2 regions of the Streptosporangium sp. NPDC049078 genome follow, and region 1 is predicted to be linked to the other one. Evidence: predicted binding sites of a transcription regulator. Region 1 holds the regulator's gene; the other holds the start of a gene.
What was found. The regulator HrcA, encoded in region 1, represses chaperone genes, less so after heat shock. The targets are predictions, from matches to a motif close to TTGGCACTCTCNNNNNGAGAGTGCCAA.

Region 1 (7,308 bases):
GCACAATCTGCTCTACTGGACCGGCGGCGACTGGTGGGGCGTCGGTCCCGGGGCGCACAGCCACGTCGGCGGCACTCGCTGGTGGAACGTGAAGCACCCCGCCGCCTACGCCCGGCGTCTGGCCGAGGGCACCTCGCCCGCGCACGCGCGCGAGGTGCTGGACCCTCAGGACCGGGCGGTGGAGCGGCTGATGCTGGAACTGCGGCTCGCCCGGGGTTTCCCGCTCGGCGAGCTGGAACGCCCGCCCGTGGTCGCCCGCGCGCTCGCCGACGGCCTGCTGGAGGTGGAGCCGTTCAAGGCGGGCCGTGCGGTGCTCACCCTGCGCGGTCGTCTCCTGGCGGACGCCCTGGTCCGGGATCTCACCTGAGAGCTCCGGGGCACCGGCCGGTCCGCCGGGCGGGTCAGTCGACGAAGCGGATGTTTATCGGATAGCGGTAGGTCTCTCCCCGGTTGGCCGCCAGCGCGGCGACGATCGCCATGACGATCGATCCGACCCAGAGGAAGAACATCAGCAGGAAACCGATGAACACGAACGCCAGGACCCAGCAGACGGCGTAGGCGATCAGCACCGTGAGCTGGAAGTTGAGCGCCTCGGCGGCCTGGTCGCGCGCGTAGGGCGACTCGTCCTTCTTCGCCAGATAGAGCACCAGCGGCCCGACGAAGGAGGTGAGCAGGCCCAGCAGGTGGGCGAGCATCGCCATGGTGGTGTCGTCGCTGCCCGGTCGCGGGCCGTACGTTCCAGGGGGCGCCTGGTGGCCGTATCTCGGCGGGGGGCCGTACGCCCCGTATTCGGGGTATCCGTGCTGGTAACCACCCGGGTAGCCGTCGGAGGCGTACGGGGAGGTGTAGGGCGGGTAGCCCCCGTACCGCTGGTCCGGTTGCCCGTGGGATCCGTATTCCTGGCCCGGTGGGGGGTGACCCTGGCCGCCGGGCCCGTATCCCTGGTCCGGGGGTGGGGTGCTCTGCCCCGGCCAGGAGTGGTCCGGCGGAGGGTTGCCGACCCGCCGCGTCGGGTCGTCGGCCGATGGGCCTTCGGGGTTCTCGCTCATGTCCCCTCCTGATGGGTTGACGGCCTATCCGTCCTCGTCCGGAACCGTCACGAAGTCGATCAGCTCCTCGACGGGGCCGAGGAGCTCTGGCTCCAGATCGGCATATGTCGTGACCGATCCGAGAATGCGGCGCCATGCGGCGGCAGGCTCCACATTCCAGCCCAGCGCGGCGATGACACCCTCCTTCCAGGGCACCCCGCGGGGCACCGACGGCCAGGAGGGGATCCTGAGCGCGTGCGGTCTGACCGCCTGCCAGACGTCCACGAAAGGGTGCCCGACGATCAGTACGTGCGGTGAGGAGATCCGCGCGGCGATCCGGCTCTCCTTGGAACCGGGGACGAGGTGGTCGACGAGCACACCCAGCCGCCGCCCCGGCCCCGGGCCGAACTCCTCGACGATCGAGGGCAGGTGGTCGACCCCCTCCAGATACTCCACGACCACGCCCTCGACCCGCAGGTCGTGCCCCCAGACCTTCTCCACGAGCGCGGCGTCGTGCACGCCCTCCACGTAGATCCGGCTCTCCTTCGCGACCTGGGCCCTCAGGCCCTCGACCGCGATGGAACCCGACGCGCTCCGCCTCGGGCCACGCGACGCGGCGGCGGGTCGTACGAGTGTCACGACCCTGCCCTCCAGAAGGAAGGCGGCCGGCTCCAGCGGGAAGACCCGCCGGCGCCCGAAGCGGTCCTCCAGGGTGACGGCCTCCTTGTCGCAGGCCACCACGGCGCCACAGAAGCCGCCGTCGGCGTCCTCGACGACCAGGTCGAGCTCCGCGGGCACCTGGGGGATCGTCCCCCTGCGCGGGCGCCGCCAGTCTCCCGCCAGAACGTCACGCTCGTACATCACCGACCGCCACCCTCTCTCGCCGGGGATCAGGTGGGACGCTAGCAAACACCGGCGTCACCTGCCGTAGGGTCCCGGCTGTCCCCACTGCCCCATCGACGACGCGGCGGCGGCCTGGCGCTTGCGGGCGCCGCTGCGCTTCACCAGCACGACGATCGTCACGACGATGGCGAGCAGGATCCCGATACCGGGGATCAAGAACAGGGCGGCCACCCCGCCCACCAGCGAGTCGGCGGACAGCTCCCTGCCCACGCCGAAGGTCGTGCCGTCGGCGGGGTCGGCGGAGCACTGGACCTGGTAGTCGCCCGCCTGGTCCACGCCGACCCGAAGGCCCATCTCCCAGGTGACGCCGTCGGATCCCGCGACGGTCTGCTGGATGTCCGGCTTCTGCAGGCGGGGCGTGCTCGTACCGCCGGTGAGCGTGCACTCGAACTTGGTGGGCCCGCCGGTGGCGACGTAGATCGCCGGCTTGTCCGCCGGGTCGAGCGCGACCGTCGCGGTCTCGCCGGGGGCGAACGTCCGCGTCGGGGCCGCGTCGGTGACCGCGCCGAGGATGCCACCGGCGAAGCCGCCGATGCCGACGACGATGCTGACCAGGGCGAGCAACCAGACCCCGACGATCCACCCGATGCCAGGCTTGATCTTTCCGCTGGGGGGCGGTCCCTGCGGGGCGCCGTAACCGGGAGGGGCGTAACCGTACGAGGGGGGCTGCTGGCCGTACGGCTGCTGGCCGTATTGCTGGCCGGGCTGCTGCTGGCCGTACTGCTGACCATACGGCTGCTGAGGGCCGCCGTGACCGGGGCCGCGGGAGGCGTCGCCCGGATAAGAACCGAAATCGTTGGACATGTGCAAATTGTGGTGGGTACCGCTTGGATCGCGATAGCAGTTGACTTGACAAAGGCTTGCCGTCATCATCCACCGCTTTCGCTTATCGCGCCTTCCGTGCGGGGGCCGTACACTTGGCACTCGGGAACACAGAGTGCCAAGCCTCGTGTTTCCCTCTGAACGCAGGCAGGGAGGTGACCACGTTGGTCGACGACCGCAAGCTCGCCGTGCTCCGCGCCATCGTCGAGGACTACGTGTCCACCAACGAACCGGTGGGGTCGAAGGCTCTCGCGGACCGGCACAACCTGGGGGTGTCCCCGGCGACGATCCGCAACGACATGGCGATGCTGGAGGAGCAGGGCTACATCGCCCAACCCCACACCAGCGCCGGCCGGGTGCCCACCGACAAGGGCTACCGGCTCTTCGTCGACAGGCTCTCGCAGGTGAAGCCCCTGTCGAGCGCGGAACGCAAGGCGATCGAGAGTTTCCTCGCGGGCGCCGTGGACATCGACGACGTCGTCATGCGGACGGTGCGGCTGCTGGCCCAGCTCACCCGGCAGGTCGCCGTGGTGCAGTATCCGACGCTGACCCACTCGACGGTCAGGCACGTCGAGCTGGTGCCGCTGAGCGAGCGCCGGCTGATGTTCGTGCTGATCACCAACACCGGCAGGGTCGAGCAGCGCGTGATCGAGGTGCCCGACGTCGTCGACGAGCAGCGCGTGGCACACCTGCGTGCGATGCTCAACGCCTCCCTCGACGGATGCGGGCTCACCAGCGTTCCCGACCGGGTCGCCGATCTGCCGGAGCGGTTGCCCGCGGAGGATCGACCGCTCGCGGCGACTATCCTGTCCGTACTGCTCGAGTCCCTGGTGGACAGGCATGATGAGAAGATCGTTTTTGCCGGGGCCGCCAACCTCGCGGGAGCCGACTTCACCGTCGGGCTCCGCGACGTGCTGGAGGCCCTGGAAGAGCAGGTCGTGCTCATGCGACTGCTCGGTGAGACCTCGGACCTTTCCGCGCTGACCGTGCGGATCGGCTCGGAGAACCCCTACACCGGACTCCAGGGCACATCCATCGTCGCCGCTGGATACGGTTCCGGGGACAAGCAACTCGCCCGGCTCGGTGTGCTGGGCCCGACGCGAATGGACTACCCGGTCACGATGGGCGCGGTGCGCGCGGTGGCACGCTACGTCAGCCAGATTCTGGCTGCATCATAAGAGGTCAACGAAAAGTGGCTAAGAGCGACTACTACGGCACCCTCGGGGTGCGCCGTGACGCCAGTGCGGAAGAGATCAAGAAGGCGTACCGCCGCCTGGCACGCGAGTTGCATCCCGACGTCAACCCCGATCCTGAGACTCAGGAGCGCTTCAAGGAGATCACACAGGCCTACGAGGTCCTGTCCGACTCCGGCAAGCGGCAGATGTACGACATGGGTGCCGACCCGTTCGCCGCGGGCGGCGGTGCGGGCGCCGGGGGCTTCGGCGCTGGCTTCCCGTTCAGCGACATCATGGACGCCTTCTTCGGCGCGGCCGGTGGAGGCGGTGGCCGAGGCCCCCGCTCCCGTGCCCGCCGCGGGCGCAACGCGACCATCAGGGTCGAGCTCGACCTGCGCGAGTCGGGCTTCGGCACCACCCGCGAGCTGGTCGTCGACACCGCCGTGGTCTGTGAGGTCTGCACGGGCTCAGGGGCCGCGGCCGGCACCCACCCCGACACCTGTGACATGTGTCACGGCCGGGGAGAGGTCTCCCAGGTCACCCGGTCCTTCCTCGGCCAGGTCATGACCTCCCGCCCCTGCCCCCAGTGCGGCGGCTTCGGATCGATCATCCGCAACCCCTGCCAGGAGTGCTCGGGTGACGGCCGGGTCCGCACCCGCCGGACCATCAAGGTCCGCATCCCGGCCGGTGTCGAGGACGGCACCCACATCCAGCTCGCCGGCGAAGGCGAGATCGGCCCGGGCGGGGGTCCGCCCGGAGACCTGTTCCTGGAGATCGTCGAGCGTCCCCACGAGATCTTCGAGAGGCGCGGCGACGACCTGCACTGCACCGTGCAGATCCCGATGACCGCGGCCGCGCTCGGCACCATCCTGACCATGGAGACGCTCGACGGCGCCGAGGAGCTCGACATCCGTCCCGGCACGCAGTCCGGGCAGACGATCCCCCTCTACGGGCGGGGCGTGCAACGGCTGAACGAGACGGGCCGAGGCGACCTGCTGATCCATGTGAACGTGGAGACCCCCGCCCGCCTCGACGCTGAGCAGGAGGCGCTCCTGAAGGAGCTCGCCAGGCTCCGCGGCGAGGAGCGCCCGCCCGGTAAGTTCGCCCCCGGTCAGCAGAGCTTCTTCTCCCGCCTGCGGGACGCTTTCAATGGCCGCTGACCAGGTCTCAACGGCCGCTCCGCCCCGCTTCCGGTCGCGTCGTCACGGTCCGGCCCGCACCCTGCCCGGTGCGGGTTCCCGGCCGGGGCGTCGGGTCCGTCCCGAGGCGTCGTCCCGGTCGCGTTGCCGGGGGCACCTCGGGGCGGTCCGCCCGGACGGCCCATGACCGTCCCGGTCTTCCTGGCGGACCCGGCCGACCTGGCCAGGCCGGAGTTCGTCTTCGGCGGTCCCGAAGGGCGCCACGCGGCGGCCGTACGGCGGCTGCGGGCGGGTGAGCGGCTCGACCTGACCGACGGGGCGGGCTCCGTCGCCGAGTGTGTGGTGACCGAGGCGGGCAGGGACTCGCTCCGGGTCGAGGTGCTGCGCCGCCACGACGTGCCCGTGCCGTCGCCGCGCCTGGTCGTGGTCCAGGGCCTGCCCAAGGGCGACCGGGGCGAGCTGGCCGTGGAGATGATGACCGAGGCGGGGGTCGACGTGATCGTCCCCTGGGCCGCGGCGAGGTGCGTCACCCAGTGGAAGGGCGAGCGGGCGGCCAAGGCGCTGGCCCGCTGGCGCTCCACGGCGCGCGAGGCGGGCAAGCAGTCGCGCCGCTTTCACCTGCCGGAGGTGACGGAGCTCGCGTCCACCGCGAAGGTGGCCGGCCTGTTGTCGGCGGCGGCGTTGGGCGTCGTACTGCACGAGGAGGCCACCTCCCCGCTGTCCGGCCTGCCTCTCCCCGCGGGCGGCGACATCGTCGTGGTGGTCGGACCCGAGGGCGGGGTGTCGGGGGAGGAGATCGCCGCGTTCCGCGAGGCCAAGGCGGTGCCCGCGCTGCTCGGGCCGACGGTGCTGCGCACCTCGACGGCCGGCGTCGTCGCGGCGGCGGTGCTCCAGACGCGCAGTGGCCGCTGGTAGGACGCCCCTGCCGGCGCGCCACCGATCGCACGGCGACCACGGGGCCCGGGGGATCCGCGCCGTGAGGTTCTCGGCAGCCGTGAGACAAAAACCGGTCACGGCTCGCCGTGACCGGTTACCGCGCTAGTTCTGGATGGGGGCCGGAGCCAGGGTGTTCGCCTCCGTCGGCATGGGGGGCGACACGTCGCTCGAGGGGGCGCACTCGTCGGGCGAGCACGGGCTCTCCGAGGGGGCCGGTGGCCTCGATCGCGACGGCGTCGGGGTCGCCTCGATCTCCTCGCACTTGCTGATGATCCCGCTGGGCTCGACCTCAGGGCTGTCGGGGGGAGTGGGGCAGGTCGGCGTCGGCGTCGGCGCAGCCCGGGGCGTCGGCGCCGAGTCGGTCCTGGACGGCCGGGTGCTGGACGCCGCGCTCCTGGACGGTGTGGGCGTCGGCGGGAGCATGGTGGCGCCGGGGCCGCCCGACCTGTCGAGAGTCGGAAGCGGGGCGTGGGCGGACGGTGGCTGCGAGGAGGCCGCAGGGGGGCGCGAGGTGGCGGACCCGTCGACGGGAGGAGTCGACTCGGCGTACTTGACCCCTTCGGTGCTCACTTGAGGGATCACCTGTTCGCGGAACTGGGGAACCACCATGACGACGGTCGCCGCGACGAGGACCGCACCGGCGACGGAGGCTCCGGCACGCCACCACATCAGCCCGCGGAGTCCGCGCCGCTCGATGCGGCCGCGGATTATCTCCAGCCCGTCCGGGGAGGGGACGACCGAGTTCGCCTCCGCGCTGAGCGCGCGGCGAAGCAGCTCGCCGTACTCATCCGGGGAGTCGGTCATGACAGTTGCTCCAGTGAGGTTCGTAGGGCGGCCATGCCACGAGCCGTGTGGCTCTTGACCGCGCCTTTGCTGATGCCCATCGCGTGGGCGATCTGCGCCTCGGACAGGTCTCCGTAGTAACGCAGGACCAGGGCCTCCCGCTGGCGTGCGGGCAACCCGCGCAGCGCTTCGATGACGGCGGAACGCTCGAACTCGCCGATCGCGCCGTTCTCGGCGCTCGGCGCGTCGGGCATGCCCTTGGGCGCGTACTTCTCGACGACCGCTCGATGCCGAAGCACCGAACGTGATCGGTTGACGACCGACTGTCGCAGGTAGGCCAGTGCCTTGTCGGTGTCGCGCAGTCGGCGCCAGGCGCCATGGATGGCGACGAACGCGTCCTGCACGACCTCCTCCGCGGTTGCCATATCGCGGACGAGCAAGACGGCGAGACGGACAAGTGACCGATAGTGCGCGCTGTAGAGCGCGGTAACGGCCATGTCGGCGTCCCATCCGACGGGCACC
Region 2 (7,308 bases), on a different contig from region 1:
GACCTGTGGACAAGCAGACGCTGCGTACCACAATCGAGGGGGCACGCGCCTCGATGTCCGACGAGCAGCGGCATGCGGCCTCCGTCCAGATCAGGGAGTCCCTGCTGGACCGTCCCTGGGTCCAGATGGCCGGACTGGTCGCGTGCTACTGGTCGGTCGGTACCGAGCCCGCGACGCACGGGCTCGTCTTCGCCCTGTGGAAACACGGCGCGACCGTGATCCTGCCCGTGCTCCGCGACGACGACGATCTCGACTGGGCGGTGTACGACGGCCCGGACACCCTCGCCCCCGGCCGTTTCGGGATCATGGAACCGGTCGACACCAGGCGCGGGGTCGACGCCATAAGGACCGCGGCCCTGGTGATCGTGCCCGCGCTCGCGGTGGACGTCTCCACCGGCGTACGGCTGGGCAGGGGCGGGGGCTCCTACGACCGGGCGCTGGCCAGGGTCGGCCCGAACGTGCCGACGGTGGCGCTGCTCCACGAGGGCGAACTGCTCGGCGGTGCTCGCGGTGCTCGCGACAGCGGTCTCGACGACGCTCTCGACAGTGGTTTCAACGGCGCTCTCGACGGCGCTTTCGAAGGGGTGCCCGCCGAGCCCCACGACGTCCCGGTCCGCTACGCCGTGACCCCCTCGGGAATCTTCAGGACCGCCGCCGCCGGAGTGTGACCTATCGCTCAGCCGCCCGGACTCCCTCAGAAGCCCGAGCGAAGTGCCCCGACGGGATCGACCTGCGAAACCCCCGCCGGGTACGGGATAGAAGGCGCCGGAACGTGCCGAGAGGCGTCCGCCACCTGGTCGTGACGGCCTTTGCGAATACGACACAATGGTCCCCGGAGTGAGAGAGGGGGCCAGATGGGACTGGACGTCTGGCTGCTTCTCGGCGCCGGGATCGTCATCGCGGCCATCGTCGCGGTGCGGGTCGCCCACCGGAGCGGACTGCCCAGCCTCCTCATCTTCCTCGGCTTCGGGCTGATCGTCGGCGAGGCCGGGTTCGGGTTGCAGTTCGAGGACCCGCGGCTCGCGCAGCAGATAGGCATGATCGCGCTCGCGATCATCCTGGCCGAAGGTGGTCTGACCACCACCTGGAGCCACGTCAAGGACGCCATCCCCACCTCCCTGGTGCTCGCCACCGTCGGCGTGGGGGTGAGCATCGCGGCCGTCGCGGTCCCGGTGCACCTCATCCTCGGCATGGACTGGCGGACCGCGTTCCTGCTCGGCGCGATCCTCGCCTCCACCGACGCCGCCGCCGTCTTCTCCGTACTGCGCCGCCTGCCCCTGCCGCCGCGCCTCGCGGGCATCCTGGAGGCCGAGTCCGGCTTCAACGATGCCCCCACCGTGATCGCCGTCATGCTGCTGAGCACCGCCGCCTCTCCCAGCCTGGGGGTGGCGCTGTTCGACGTGTTCTTCGAGCTGGCGGTGGGTGCCGCCGTCGGCCTCGCGGTCGCCCCGCTCGGCGCGTACGCGCTGCGCCGCATCGCGCTGCCCGTCTCGGGCCTGTACCCCATCGCGGTGCTCGCGCTCGCGTTCGTCGCCTACGGGGGAGCCGTGCTGCTGCACGGCAGCGGCTTCCTCGCGATCTACCTCGCGGCGCTGGTCATGGGCAACTCGCAGATGCCGCACCGCGCGGCCTCGCGGGGCTTCGCCGAGGGCGTGGCCTGGCTCGCCCAGATCGGCCTGTTCGTGATGCTCGGGATGCTGGCGAGCCCTTCCGAGATGCCGTCCTCGCTCGTACCCGGCCTGGTCGCCGGGCTGATCCTGGTCGCGGTGGCCCGCCCCGCGTCGATCATCGTCTCCGCGCTGCTGACCCGGCTGCTCGGCATCGACCGGCTGGGCTGGCGGGAACAGGCGTTCCTGTCGTGGGCCGGATTGCGCGGCGCGGTGCCCATCGTGCTCGCGACCATCCCGTGGGCGGCCGACTCCGTCCCCGACGGCACCGCCAAGTTCGTGTTCAACGAGGTCTTCGTGATCGTCATCGTCTACACCCTGCTGCAGGGGCCGACGCTGCCGTTCGTGGCGAAACTCCTCAAGCTGACCAGGCCGGAGGAGGCCCGCGACCTGGAGGTCGAGTCGGCGCCGCTGGAGGAGCTCAACGCCGACCTGCTCCAGGTCAAGGTGCCGCCGACGTCCAAGCTGCAGGGCGTGGAGATCTTCGAACTGCGGCTGCCCAGGGACGCCCAGGTGACGTTGATCGTGCGGGAAGGCCGTTCGTTCGTCCCCTCCGACTCCACGAGGATCAGGGTCGACGATCAGCTCCTCGTCGTCGCCACGGCCGCCTGCCGGGACGTGGTCGAGCGCCGGATGCGCGCGATCAGCCGCAGGGGCAAGCTCGCCGGATGGTACGGCGAGAAGGGGACGTGACGCCCTCGCAGGCCCTCTGAGCAGGGGATTCACCCTCGCCACGGCCTCATCCGATCGGAATGTGGCTACGGAATGCGAGGACCCCGACTCGCGTTTAAGCTTGTCAGCTGCATACCATTAGCAGTCGCGCCACTAGAGTGCCAATCGGCGCGGATCACACGAGGAGGAGAGCGTGCCCACCTACCAGTACGCCTGCACCGCTTGTAACAACCAGTTCGAAATCGTCCAGAAGTTCTCCGACGATGCTCTCACCGAGTGCCCGAGCTGCGCGGGCGACCTGCGCAAGGTGTTCTCCGCGGTCGGCATCGTCTTCAAGGGCTCGGGCTTCTACCGGACCGACAGCCGGTCGTCGTCGTCGAGCACCGTGGCCTCCGCGAACGGCTCGTCGAGCGCCTCGGGCTCCTCCGACTCCGGCTCCTCGAAGTCCTCCGACTCGTCGAGCTCGTCCTCGTCTTCTTCGTCGTCCTCGTCGTCGAGCTCCTCGACCTCGTCGGACTCCAAGCCCGCGAAGGCCGCGAGCAGCACGGCCGCCGCGGCCTCCTGAGCCGCGCGCCCGGAGCCGTTCCCCAGCCCTCTTGCCCCCGTCCCCTTCACCACCTCCCCGCCCTCAACCCCCTCAGCCTCGTCAACCCCCGATGATTACCCGACGAACTCGGTTATCCACAGGCCGTCATCGGGGGTCCTCAGCGGTCGGTTCGTGGCGCTAGCCTCAGCTTCATGGTCACTCGCGCGGACATCGGGGTCATCGGCGGCTCTGGTTTCTACTCCCTGCTCGACGACGCCACAGAAGTCGAGATCACCACGCCGTACGGCCCGCCCAGCGACGTCGTCACCGTCGGCCGCATCGGAGGGCGTTCGGTCGCCTTCGTGCCCCGCCACGGTCGCGACCACCGCTTCCCACCCCACCGCATCCCCTACCGGGCGAATCTGTGGGCGCTGCGTTCCCTCGGCGTCCGCCAGGTCCTCGCCCCCAGCGCGGTCGGCTCCCTGCGCGCCGAGATCGGTCCCGGCGCCCTGGTCGTTCCCGACCAGCTCGTCGACCGCACCATCGGCCGCCCGCAGACCTACTACGACGCGGGCGGCGTCGTCCACGTCTCCTTCGCCGACCCCTACTGTCCCCTGGGCCGTGCGGCGGCCATCTCCACCGCGCGTTCCGCCGAGGGCTGGGAGACCGTCGACGGCGGCACCCTGGTCGTCATCGAGGGCCCGCGCTTCTCGACCCGCGCCGAGTCCCGCTGGTTCAGCGGCAACGGCTGGTCGATCGTCGGCATGACCGGCTTCCCCGAGGCGATCCTCGCCCGCGAGCTCGCCCTCTGCTACACCACGCTCTCCCTCGTCACCGACCACGACGCCGGGGTCGAGGCGGGCGAGGGGGTCACCCACGAGGAGGTCCTCTCCTTCTTCGCCACCAACGTCGGCCGCATGCGCTCCCTCATCGGCGACGTCGTGGCCGCACTCCCGGAAAAACGCACCTGCCCCTGCCCCGACGTCCTGGACGGCCTCAAGCTCCCCTTCGAGCTCCCCGGCTGACCGTTTTTCGTAGCGGCCGGGCTGTGCCGTGGCGGCCGGGCCGTAGTCGCGCCGGGCCGCAGCGGCCTGGCCTTGGTCCACCGTCACTCCGTCACTCCGTCACTTCGCGGAGTGATCCCACCACCCATCGCGGGCACCGCGCCGCCCGACTCCCCACCCCTGGAGTCAGCCATGCGCGCTCTGCGCCGCTTCCTCGGCCGTCGTCACCGTCTCATCGCGACCCTCGTCGCCGCTTCGGCGATGAGCTGCGCCATCCTCGCGCTGCGCCAGGACACCGCCTCGGTGACCGTCCTGGTCGCCGCGAGGGATCTGTCCGGAGGCGTGCTGGGGACGGCCGACCTGATACCGGCTCCACTGAGACCCGGTACGGCCCCCGACGGCGCCCTGAGGCCCGGCACGCCGTTCGCGGGAAAGGTCCTGACGGGTCCCGCGAGGCGGGGGGAGCCGCTGACGGACGTCCGCCTGCTCGGCCCCGGCCTGCTGGCCGCCCACGGTCGGGGAACGGTCGCCACCCCCGTACGGGTCGCCGATCCCGAGACCGCGCGCCTGCTCTCGCCGGGTGACGTGGTGAACGTGCTCGCCGCGACCTCGGCGTGGGAGGGCACCGCCCCGGCGAGCGTCGTGGCCGAGGACGTCACGGTCCTCGCCACCCCGGGTGGGGAGTCGGAGCGGGGTGCGCTCGTCGTGCTGGCCACCACACCGGCCCAGGCCACCGAGCTCGCCTCCGCCCAGGCCGGCGGGCGGCTCTCCATCACGATCGGCCCCCGCGCGGGATGAGGCTTCCCGACGGGACTTCACCATGGCCGCCTCCCGCGCGGGTGAGGCTTTCCGACGCCCCTCCGTCACGACCGCCTCCCGCGCGGGGCGAGCTCTCCCGACGACGCCGCTCCGGCGCGATCGGCTGGGGTGGACCGTACGGCGACCGGCGAGGGTACGGCGGCCGGGGCCTCTCCCGGCCACAGCCGCCGTACCCGCTCAGGAACGGTCGGTCGTCTCAGTGATCGTCCAACGCTGGACGATCGCGGTCATCTCGGCCTCGCGCATCTGGGACTTCAGGCCCTCGACGGTCCGGTCGCAGAGCAGCACCGGTTCCGGGGTGGGCCAGGTGGCGATGGCGTGGAAGAGGCGGCTGCCGGTGCCGTACAGCACGGCCCAGCCCGGCCAGGTGACCTGCAGCAGTGCCGCCTCCGCACGCGCCTGGTGGTCCCAGGTGTAGTGAGGGACGGCGACAGCGATCACGCCGTCACGGTGACGCCCGCGAGCGGAGGCCCGCCTGCTCGGAAGGCGGCGGATCACGAGATCCCCCATCCGGCGGCCTGCTCCTGAGCCTTCCTCGCGATGCCCTCCTGCCGTTCGGTCTCGGCCTGGAGGGCGTCGAGGGTGTCGGCGTCGACGGTCCGTTCGGCTCCGGCGTGGAACGCGATCGACGAGAAGGGCTCCACGCGACTGGCCCACAGCCGCCCGGCGTCGCTGAGGATCAGCCGCCAGCCGGGGATGGCCGGTTCGGGGGCGCTGGACCTACCATCGTTCATTGATTGGACCTCCATCCGATCAAGGGCCCGTCCGGACGTTGGTAGCGGTGGACGGGCCCGCTTTGTGGAACGGGCGAGAACACGGAGGGGTGAGCCGTACGGGCCGAGCGGCCGGTACGGAGATGGGGTGAGCGCCGCGCGGCACGGGGTGCGGGCGGTCGTTCGCTTGGGGCGGCGCTCGGGGGTGAAGGGCCGGGGTGTCCGGGTTGGGCGGGTCGCGTTCGGGTGTGGTGCGTTCGAGCAGAACGCGTTCCGGTGAGGCACGTTCGGGTGAGACGTGTTCGAGTGAGACGCGTTCGGGTGGGGCACGCGAGGCCGCCCGGCGCCTGGCCTGAGTCGGCGGGTTGGACAGGACTCGTGAAGTCGGGAAAGACGCTGAACGGCCACCGGCGCGATGTCCTCCGCAGCCCGGACCTCAGCTTGAACCTCGGCCTGCTCCTGCTCTGCGGGCCGCTGGGCGGGCACCGAAAGGATCGCCTCGGCAGGGCATGCGGGGGCGAGCGGCTCGAAGCAGGGCATGAAGCGGTTCCCCGTACGACGGGCCTCCAGGCGAATGTCCATCAAGGCGCCCGAGGGCTGCACGTACTCGTGATCGGCGGGCCGGCCGGGGCAACCGTGCGCGTAGGGAGCGTGCCCGCAGGCGGCACACCCCATCGGCAACGGCGGCGCATCGGCGAAACAGCCGCAGCCGCTCACCACACTCCGGTCGAGCACCGGAGCACTAGGGTTGTTCACGGGTCAGGACTCACTTCCTGATCAAGGACCCGTCCGGTCGTTGCAGCGCCGGACGGGTTCGTTTTACCGGGCACGAGTTGGGTGTGCACCAGGCTCTACCCTGGTGCACCACAGTTGAGCAGGGTAGAGCCTGAGCGGGTTAAGTAGGGCAAAGTACAGCCCTCTACGGTACGGATCATGGAGTGGGACGAAGATCGCACAATCTGGGAGCAGCTCTACAGCGCCCTTCGGACGCGCATAGAAAATGGTGAATATCGGGAAAGATCCGTCATCCCCAGTCTTACCCAACTGGAGCAGGAGTTCGGTGTCGCCAGGACGACGATCCAGAAGGTCCTGCGCATCATGAAGGATGAATCCCTGATTCGCACCATTCCGGGCAAAGGAACGTACGTACGCCCCCAGAGTGAATGGCGACATAACGCGCATAGCCCGGAAGAGTGACGATACGGGGAGCATCAACGACCCTCCAGCCATCGCGCGATTACCATGTCGCAGGCATCATCTCCCCGGACGACAACGAGACGCTAGGATTTCCGAAAGAATTTTAGAAACTTCTATTTTTCGCGGAAGACTGGATCATGATGGCTGGCTCGGGTCCGACGGTACGGCAACGCCGACTGGCGACAGAGTTACGCAGACTTCGTGAGCTCCAAGGACTTACCGGGGAACAGGCGGCGCGACGAATCGGGTGGCAGCCATCCAAGATCAGCCGTATCGAGCACTGCATATCCCGCGTGAAGGCCGCCGACCTGATCGCTCTCCTGAACGCCTACGAGGTGTCAGGGAAGGTACGCCAGAGCCTGATCACACTGCAGGTATCAGCCCGTGAGCAGGGATGGTGGGATGTCTACGACGACCTGCCGTCCGACTACGCGGGCTACATCGGCCTGGAGTCCGACGCCGCCGCGATCAGGTGCTACAGCATGCAGCTCGTACACGGGCTACTCCAGACCGAGGATTACGCACGAGCCGTCATCACGGCGACGATGATGTCTGAGGAACCGGCCGAGGAGATCGATCGGCGCGTCGAAGTCCGGATGACCCGCCAGGCCGCCCTGGGCAAGCCCGATCCCCTGCGCATCCATTCGATCATCGACGAGGCCGCGCTCCGCCGCGTAATGGGCGATTCCAAGGTGATGAGTGAACAATGC

Region 2: a site for HrcA is predicted at 2,478-2,504, ahead of AB0B90_RS23325 (FmdB family zinc ribbon protein). Genes of this name have one in related genera too.

Annotation. Positions count from the first base shown of each region.
Region 1 covers NZ_JBEZEL010000002.1:270,183-277,490, reverse strand. The annotation lists gene hemW (radical SAM family heme chaperone HemW) at 1-367, shown strand, start outside; gene AB0B90_RS04230 (DUF4870 domain-containing protein) at 402-1,049, opposite strand; gene AB0B90_RS04225 (DUF3097 domain-containing protein) at 1,074-1,889, opposite strand; gene AB0B90_RS04220 (hypothetical protein) at 1,947-2,735, opposite strand; gene hrcA (heat-inducible transcriptional repressor HrcA) at 2,918-3,931, shown strand; gene dnaJ (molecular chaperone DnaJ) at 3,946-5,088, shown strand; gene AB0B90_RS04205 (16S rRNA (uracil(1498)-N(3))-methyltransferase) at 5,251-5,982, shown strand; gene AB0B90_RS04200 (hypothetical protein) at 6,106-6,807, opposite strand; gene AB0B90_RS04195 (SigE family RNA polymerase sigma factor) at 6,804-7,283, opposite strand.
Region 2 covers NZ_JBEZEL010000013.1:176,236-183,543, reverse strand. The annotation lists gene AB0B90_RS23335 (5-formyltetrahydrofolate cyclo-ligase) at 6-668, shown strand; gene AB0B90_RS23330 (potassium/proton antiporter) at 855-2,360, shown strand; gene AB0B90_RS23325 (FmdB family zinc ribbon protein) at 2,533-2,904, shown strand; gene AB0B90_RS23320 (S-methyl-5'-thioadenosine phosphorylase) at 3,078-3,890, shown strand; gene AB0B90_RS23315 (RcpC/CpaB family pilus assembly protein) at 4,062-4,667, shown strand; gene AB0B90_RS23310 (hypothetical protein) at 4,866-5,129, opposite strand; gene AB0B90_RS23305 (hypothetical protein) at 5,183-5,422, opposite strand; gene AB0B90_RS23300 (winged helix-turn-helix domain-containing protein) at 6,335-6,598, shown strand; gene AB0B90_RS23295 (helix-turn-helix transcriptional regulator) at 6,736-7,308, shown strand, end outside.